2 regions of the Photobacterium sp. 2_MG-2023 genome follow, and region 2 is predicted to be linked to the other one. Evidence: riboswitches for the same ligand, from Rfam matches in the RefSeq annotation. Region 2 holds a riboswitch; the other holds the start of a gene.

Region 1 (4,416 bases), on a different contig from region 2:
CAGAATATCTGGGAATGGGGTGTCGCGGATCGCGCATATAATCTGGCCAATAACGACTATAAGGTCGTCTATAACCATGCAACACACCTGTACTTTGACCACCCGTATGAGCCCGATCCAAACGAGCGCGGCTACTACTGGGCACCACGTTTTACCGACACTCGTAAAACCTTTGGTTTCATGCCTGACGACGTCTTCGCCAATGCTGACTTCACTCGCGCCGGTGCACCAATCACCAAAGCAGAAGTGGTTGCTTCGGCGGGTGTGAAAAAGCTGCTCAAGCCTGAGAATGTTCTGGGCCTTCAGGGATCGCTCTGGGCCGAAACAGTCCGTACCGAAGACCAGTTTGAAGGAATGATCTTCCCTCGCGTGCTGGGTTTGGCTGAACGCGCATGGCACACTGCGACATGGGAAGCTAATGACAACGCAGGCATTGCACTGGATGAAACCGGACGCAACGCCGATTACAACCATTTCGCCAACCTGCTGGGCCAGAAAGTGCTGCCTAAACTGGAGCAAGCTGGTATCGCGTTTAACCTGCCGGTTCCAGGCGGTGTTATTGAGAATGGTGTACTTCAAGCTAATTCGACTTTCCCGGGTCTGACTATTGAGTACTCTACAGATCAAGGCACGAGCTGGCAGTCGTACGACCATCTCAACCCACCCGCTGTCGCGGCAGGTGCCCAGCTGAGAACCGTTTCAGGTCAGCGAACCAGCCGGGTAACAACGGTTAACTAAGACCATACAACCGACACACAGAGCTCCTTCGGGAGCTCTGTTTCATTTTAATGCTGACGATCTGGCTCTAATCTTATTCTGACCATACCGCCAGTTCATTACCGCTTGGTTCAGTGAAGTGAAAACGCCTGCCGCCCGGAAAAGAAAAAACAGGTTTCACAATCACCCCGCCCGCAGCGATCACAGCCTGTTCGGTGGCTTCTAAATTATCGCTGTAAATAACAATCAGCGCGGCACCTTTCTCAACCTGAGAAGACAATGGCGCGGCATAAAATCCCCCATCCAGCCCCTGTTCTGAAAATGCGGCGTATTCATCACCATAATCCATGAATGACCAGCCAAAAACGCGCTCAAAAAATGCCTTTGTCTTGGGTATATGACTGGCTGGAAATTCAACATAATTGATTTGATGGTGCTTTTTCACTGGCTTTGCTCCTTTATAGCTGATTTCAATATACATAATCTACAACGAAATCTTAGCTGAGTTTGCATCGGTCAACTCACTTGTCATCAAATTGGTGTAATTCTTTTGCTTTCTGAGAAACAACAAGGTTAGAATGACCAGCGCGAAAAAGTGCTTAAATGTATAGCTTCAGCACATCGCATCAGATTTAGAGATACGTTAGTCGGGGAGCCGTAAGGCTGAGACCACACTGTGGGACCCGTTGAACCTGATCCAGTTAATACTGGCGTAGGGAACTAGCAGAATTGCCTGTCACCTTCTCATCCTGACCAGGATGCTCGCGAAGTGAAATCCGGCGACTGTTCGTCACCCCTGCGTAATCAAGCGAAGATTTTGATAGCAAGGGATGCCGATGAACACGTCCACAATAACCAAACTTTCTCAGTCAGATAATCCTGCACGTACCCCAATTACACTGACCATTGCCGGTTCAGACAGCGGTGGCGGAGCGGGCATTCAGGCAGACATTAAAGCGATTTCAGCAACAGGTGGCTATGCCTGTTCCGTCATTACTGCGCTGACGGCGCAAAATACACTGGGTGTATCCGGCATCTTTCCTGTCAGTCCAGCGTTCGTTGAACAGCAATTGGATGCCGTTTTCAGTGATCTCGACATCCGGGCCGTCAAAATAGGTATGCTGAGCGATGCTGGCATCATTCGGGCAGTCGCAAACAAACTTCGCCAGTACCAGCCTGAATTTATCGTTCTGGATCCTGTCATGGTGGCCACCAGCGGGGATCTTTTACTGGAAGAAGACGCTATCAGCACACTGAAAAATGAACTGATACCTTTAGCCACTCTGATAACCCCCAACCTCCCAGAAGCCGTCACACTCACCCGATCGACAGGCCAGCATATCAACACATCAGCCCTGCAGCATACCGATAAAGAACTGCTTATCGAGCAGCTCAAAACCATCAGCAGCAATGCTGTATTGCTGAAAGGCGGACACTGGGAACAGGACTCATTCAGTACCGATTATTTGATCACAACCAGTGACACCGTCACTATCTCAGCCAAGCGCATCGCGACCCGAAACACCCATGGAACAGGGTGCACTTTATCCGCCGCTATCGCCTCCTACCTCGCACAAGGCTGCCCCCTCTCTGAAGCCGTCCATAAAGGTAAAGAGTACCTAACCCAAGCACTGTGCCATGCCGATCAGCTCAGCATTGGTCAGGGACATGGGCCAGTCCATCACTTCTACGCACTTCATCCGTCAAGGAATAAATGATGAATACAGCGAAGCCCTCACCTGACACTCAGCCTCATTGCCTGGGTGTCAGGGTAAAACAGCTGACATTGTCTTTTTCAGGTCAAACTGCCCCTTTATTCAGTCAACTGGATTTAACACTTCAGGCCGGAGAATGGCATTGTATTCTTGGGCGGAGTGGCTGCGGTAAAACCACACTACTGCGGCTTCTCGCCGATCTGTTACCTCAAGATGTGGCATGGCAGGGCGAACTCTTCACATCGGATGCCCGGAGTATGAGTGATCGCGTCGCCTATATGGCGCAACAGGATCTGCTGCTGCCCTGGTTAAATGTACTCGATAATGTCTGCTTCAGTTTCAGGCTTAAACAAGGTAAAGCCAGTGAAGCCGTGCAGGAGCGTGCAATCCAGCTTCTCCAGCAGGTCGGGTTAGGTGAAAAGCTGCACGCCCGTCCATCACAACTGTCAGGGGGAATGCGACAACGCGTCGCGCTTGTACGCACCTTAATTCAGGACAAGCCACTGGTTCTAATGGATGAGCCGTTTTCCGCCCTGGACGCCGTGACAAGATATAAACTCCAGGATCTCGCCGCTGAGTTGCTGGCTCAGCGTACTGTGCTGCTTATTACCCATGACCCTCAGGAAGCACTAAGGCTGGGTCATCACCTCTTTTTAATGCAAGGCAAACCGGGCCGGTTAACGCGCTTGTCCGTTCCCGAAGGCACACCGCCGAGAGCAATCAATGCAGAGTTGGCTGTAAAACAACAGGCCATTATCGAGCAACTTTCCGGTCTGGGTGAGCGCTATGTCTAAAGAACTCGCAGAGAAACCTGCTGTAGCAATGATGAATATCCGCCCCTTTTTTCATCATTCCCTGAGCCGTCTGGCAATCAGCTCTGTGTTTCTGATCGGTTTCTGGCAAGGTATTGTCAGCCTGTTTCAGCTTCCCGGCTTTATTCTTCCTGAACCGCTCGCCGTATTTCGCAAATTAATTCAGCGCCATGATGTTCTGCTCAGCCATGCCAGTGTCACTATCAGCGAAATTATCCTGGGGTTAGCTTTCGGGCTTGGCATTGGTCTTGTCTGCGCGCTATTGATGCTTCTTTTTAATCCGGTTAAACGCTGGCTGTTACCTCTGCTGATCGCCAGTCAGGCCATTCCCGTTTTTGCTATCGCCCCTATTCTTATGCTCTGGCTGGGCTATGGCATTGCATCCAAAGTGGTGATGGCGGCCATTATTATTTTCTTTCCGGTTACAACTTGTTGTTACGACGGCTTGCGACACACACCTCAGGGCTACTTAGATCTCGCGAAAACAATGAATGCCACAACATGGCAAATGTTGTGGCATATCAGGCTGCCGGCGGCTCTGCCTGCCCTGGCATCGGGTATACGGGTTGCCGTGGTGGTTGCACCCATTGGCGCTGTTGTCGGTGAATGGGTTGGCGCCAGCGAAGGACTCGGCTACCTGATGCTGCAAGCCAACGCCCGCATGATGATTGATGAAATGTTTGCCGCCTTGCTGATTTTAGCCGGGCTCTCTGTGTCGCTGTATTTTGCGACAGATTACCTGCTTAAACGCGCTATCCCCTGGCTGCCAGAGAATGGCCAGTCACAATAAATTTCGCATTAGATAAGGAAAAAATTAATGACCAACTTACCTGCCCGAAGTGCAATTGCGCTCGCCATTGCCAGTTTTGCCAGCCAGGCTCAGGCAAAAGAAATGACCTTAATGCTGGACTGGTTTGTCAACCCGAATCACGGCCCTATCATTATTGCGCAAAAAAACGGTTTGTTTGAAGAGCAAGGTTTAAACATTAAGATTCAGGAACCCGCAGACCCTTCCATGCCGGCCAAACTGGTCGCAGCAGGAAAAGTGGATTTGGCGATATCTTACCAAACCAGCCTGACGATTGATGTGGCTGCAGGGCTGCCGCTAATCAGAGCGTCAACGTTAATCGCAACGCCGCTGAACACTTTGATGGTACTTGATAATAACAAGA
Region 2 (4,416 bases):
CGGCGGCAGCATCCATCTGATAGCTGTCCATCAGCTGGAACAGGTACAGGGGCAGGGTCTGAAAATCCTGGCTGCCGAACAGCGCAATGGCACCCAGATCGCCCAGTGACAACACGAAGCTGATCGCCATCGCCTGGGCCATAGGTTTGCGCAGTGCCCGCCATTCCACCAGATACAGGCGCGACAGGCCGCGCATGCCCAAACTCTGGCACAGCGGGTTGTATTGCTGCGCGAGATGCAACATCGGCTGGCTCAGGGTTTTGATGACATAAGGCAGTGCCATCAGGGCATTGACGGCCACTACCACCCAGAAGGCCGAGGCAAAGACGTCGGTGAATTCGCGCAGCAGCAGAAACAGACCTGTGCTGATCACCAGCCCGGGTGTGACCAGAATAATGGTACCGATCAGCTCCAGCCCGTCGGCAGAGAGGCGGTAGCGCTGCAGCCGCCAGTAACGGCTGGCACAGAGTATGGCGATACCGCTGATCAGTGCCAGCAGGCAGGCCAGCAGCGCGATTTGCAATGAATGGCTGATCGCCTGCCACAGGGCGGGGGTGCTCAGCAGCTGTGGCAGCTGGTCATTGAGCCCGGCGCTCAGTACTGCCAGCATAGGCGGCAGTACCAGCAGCAGTACTAAGCCAATCCAGCATCCGTCCCATACCCTTGCTGTGCGACTGTCGAGATAATTCGGATGCCCCTGGCGAACCCGGCCGCTGAGCGTGGACAGCGGTCTGGCAAAGCGCTGGCCGAGCAGCACCAGCGAGCAACACAGCAGCATCTGCCATAACGCCAGCATGGCACCAGCGGCTAAATCAAAGTCGTATCTCAGCGCCTGATAGATCGCCAGCTCTATCGTGGTGGCTTTCGGGCCGCCGCCCAGCGACATAATCACCGCAAAGCTGGTAAAGCACAGCATGAACACCAGCCCGGCGATCTGAGGCAGTTGCTGATGCAGCCGCGGCCAGGCAACCAGCCGGAACAGTGGCCAGCCTTTCATGCCCAGGTGGGCCGCAAGCTGATGCTGTTCGGCCGGAATACTTTCCAGGCTTTGCAACAGCAACCGGCTCGCCAGCGGCAGGTTGAGAAAGACATGAGCGAGCAGAATGCCGTTCAGACCGTAGATGCTGAACGGCAGGGTCATGTCCAGCCTTGCCAGTGCTTGTGCCAGCAAACCGCTGTTGCCATAGATAGCCAGCAAACCAAACACCGCCACCAGTACCGGCAGTACCACCGTCATGGCAAACAACCTGAGTAATACAGTCCGGCCCGGAAAACGGCGCCGCGACAGAGCGTAAGCGACAGGGATCGCCGGAATCACACTGAGCAGGGTCGATAACAGGGCCTGTTGAAAGCTGAAGGCCGTGACATGACGCAGGTAAGGATCCTGCCACAAGCTGAGCGGTTGCAGTTCGGTGGCCTGACTCAGCAGCGCGCTGAGCGCCCCGCCGACCACAAGCAGTATCAGCCCGGCGCTTAACAGGCCGGGCAGGCTGGAACGGGAGAGTAACAAGAGCTGTCCTATTGCACTACAGTTGAATTACTGGGTCAGGGCCGTCTGCCACTCGCGAATCCAGCTTTTACGCTCTTTCGCGACTTCATCGGCGGAAAATTCCAGCGATTTGGCAGGCAAGGTCAGGCTGCTGAACCCTTCAGGCAGCTCCTGGCCGGTGACCGGATACATCCAGTTGCCCGTTGGAATGTGTGACTGGAAGCCCGGCGTCAGGATGAAGTTAAGAAACTGCTCGGCCAGCTCACTGTTGCGGCTGTTTTTGAGCTTAGCGGCAACTTCCACCTGCATATAGTGGCCTTCGCTGAAGTTGGCGGCTTTGTACTTGTCTTCTTGTTCGGCAATCAGGTGGTAGGCCGGTGATGTGGTGTAAGAGAGCACCAGATCGGCTTCGCCGTTAAGGAACATGCTGTAAGCCTCTGACCAGCCTTTGGTCACAGTCACGGTTTTTTTCGCCAGTTGCTGCCAGGCAGTGGCGGCTTGGTCACCATAGACAGATTTCACCCACAGCATCAGACCCTGTCCCGGCGTTGAGGTGCGGGGATCCTGGTAAATCATCGTCAGATCGTCGCGCTCAACCAGCGCTTTCAGGCTGTCTGGCGGGTTATTCAGTTTCTTGCTGTCATAAATGAAAGCGAAGTAACCGTAATCGAAAGGGACAAAGGTGTCATCTTGCCAGCCGCCCGGAATAGTGACCGCCGCGGTATCCACCTGGTGAGTGGTCAGCAGCCCGGTTTTTTTGGCTTCCGTCATCAGGTTGTTATCCAGCCCTAACAGCAGGTCGGCTTTGCTGCTTTTGCCTTCCAGACGGACACGGTTGAGGATGGATACACCATCGTCCAGGGCGACAAACTGCAGATCGCAGCCGCACTCTTTCTCAAACTCGGTTTCGATGGCCGGACCCGGTCCCCAATCTGCGGTAAAAGAGCTGTAGGTGTAAACCGTCAAGGTCGGTTGAGCGGCGGCGGCAGACGTGGCGGCAGCCAGCAGGGGTAAGGTTAACAGTAGGTGTTTCACAAAGCGCTCCTGAGTTCCTGTAAGACAGGGAATTCCGATTTCTTCAAGGCGCGGGGTTGAGTGAGAGGGAAGGTTTCCGGAAAGGCACGAACCGGGGATAAAGGTGTGCTTTCTTGTCTCTCAGTTTTTCTCAATTCCTCCGCCAGCATGATCTGGTTCAGGTTCAATGGGTCCCGTACGCAGTACGATCTCAGCCCTAAGGCTCCCCATGAGAACGGCTCTCATTGTAAACGCGGCCGACACAGGTTGCCAGCCACAATTGCGGCTGGCTGTGATTCCTGAGCTGCAAGTTAAATTGTCAGGCGAGGCTATTTGATCTCATTGAGCCGCCAGTCGTAATCGTAACTGGGCGATACCAGCGTCACTGGCTGACTGAGGTAAGTGTTCAGATGCTTTTGCAGCTCAGCCAGAGTACCGAAATCACTCTGATACCAGTCATAAATCGACGACAGACGGACACTCTGGCCGCGCACATCAACCCCTTTTTCGCTGTTGATAAAGCGCTTGGCAGCTTCATCCAGCTGCTCGTTCAGCTTATCGGCCTGCATGACCTCAGGGAGCAGATCCGGGCAGCCCAAGCTGGCACAGTTCACCACATAGTGAATACGCTCGTCCTGCCAGATAGGGCGCAGGATCCTGTGTTCAATATCATTGAGCGACAATTTTTGTCCGCGGATAGTGATCAGTTTTTCATCCCAGGGACCGAAGTTGAATATGCCGCCGAGTTTGGTGATCGAGCTGACCGGATAGTTGTCCAGAATCACTCTGACGGTCAGAGCGTTATACAGGTTTACCCAGTAGGCAAATTGTTCATTGCGGTTGTAGCGGCGCGGATCCAGCGCGGCGAGTTCACTCAGATAGCGTGCCAGAGCCGCTTTATCCTGCTGGCTGACCGCGGCATAACGAAAGCGGGTCTGTTTGGGGGCGACCAGCAGGTAGTCGTTGAGCAGGCCCTGCCAGAGAGTGTGGTCAATTTTTGCGGTATTGCTGGGGTTGCTGGCTTGCCACAAAGGCCAGAGATCGGCTTTGGGGGCGGCCAGTGCCGCTGAAGACAGGCTGAGCAATGTCATCAGGATCAAGACGGTCAGGGTTTGGCGTAGCGGATACATGTGAACACCTCTGTAAAAAGATTGATATTCAACAGACCGAAGCAAGAGGGTGTTTCTTTCCGGTGCAGGCGCTTAACAAAACACCCTGCCGGAGCAGGGTGTCTGAGCCAGTCAGCAATGACAGTATAGATCAGGCCAGAAAGGCCGGGATCTTACTTTCATATTCAGCGATTTTATCTTCGTGCTGCAGGGTCAGGCCGATGTTGTCCAGACCGTTCAGCAGGCAGTGGCGGCGGAACTCGTCAATCTCGAAGCTGTAGGACTTGCCGTTGGCGCTGACCGTCATGCTTACCAGATCTACTGTCACTTCGGCGCCCTGGTTGGCGTCGACAAACTGGAAGATCTCATCAACTTCGGCATCTGTCAGGCGCACAGGTACCATCTGGTTGTTGATCGCGTTGCCATAGAAAATATCGGCAAAGCTCGGCGCAATGATGATGTTGATACCGTAGTCAGCCAGCGCCCAGGGCGCGTGCTCGCGTGATGAACCACAGCCGAAGTTTTCACGGGCCAGCAGGATACTGGCACCCTGATAGCGCGGGTGGTTCAGAACGAACTCAGGATTAGGCTGTTCGCCGGCGTCATCAAGAAAGCGCCAGTCGTGAAACAGGTGCTTACCGAAACCGGTACGGTTTACTTTCTGCAAAAACTGCTTTGGAATGATGGCGTCAGTGTCGACGTTCGCGGCATCCAGCGGCACCACCAGTCCTGTGTGTTGTTTGATTCCTGCCATGGTTGTTCCCTCTTAAATTAGGCGGTGGCGACGGTGGCTTTGTCCAGCTC

What was found. Region 2 has a riboswitch for thiamine pyrophosphate ahead of thiB (thiamine ABC transporter substrate binding subunit). Riboswitches for the same ligand answer to the same signal wherever they lie in the genome.
Region 1: another riboswitch for thiamine pyrophosphate. It lies ahead of thiD (bifunctional hydroxymethylpyrimidine kinase/phosphomethylpyrimidine kinase); the one in region 2 lies ahead of thiB (thiamine ABC transporter substrate binding subunit).

The regions. Positions count from the first base shown of each region.
Region 1 covers NZ_JAUOQQ010000013.1:46,457-50,872, forward strand. The annotation lists gene Q4491_RS12140 (family 20 glycosylhydrolase) at 1-738, shown strand, start outside; gene Q4491_RS12145 (VOC family protein) at 812-1,162, opposite strand; TPP riboswitch at 1,356-1,453, shown strand; gene thiD (bifunctional hydroxymethylpyrimidine kinase/phosphomethylpyrimidine kinase) at 1,554-2,435, shown strand; gene Q4491_RS12155 (ABC transporter ATP-binding protein) at 2,435-3,226, shown strand; gene Q4491_RS12160 (ABC transporter permease) at 3,255-4,034, shown strand; gene Q4491_RS12165 (ABC transporter substrate-binding protein) at 4,062-4,416, shown strand, end outside.
Region 2 covers NZ_JAUOQQ010000023.1:31,757-36,172, reverse strand. The annotation lists gene thiP (thiamine/thiamine pyrophosphate ABC transporter permease ThiP) at 1-1,489, opposite strand, end outside; gene thiB (thiamine ABC transporter substrate binding subunit) at 1,538-2,512, opposite strand; TPP riboswitch at 2,641-2,743, opposite strand; gene Q4491_RS16700 (DUF547 domain-containing protein) at 2,833-3,594, opposite strand; gene leuD (3-isopropylmalate dehydratase small subunit) at 3,764-4,366, opposite strand; gene leuC (3-isopropylmalate dehydratase large subunit) at 4,384-4,416, opposite strand, start outside.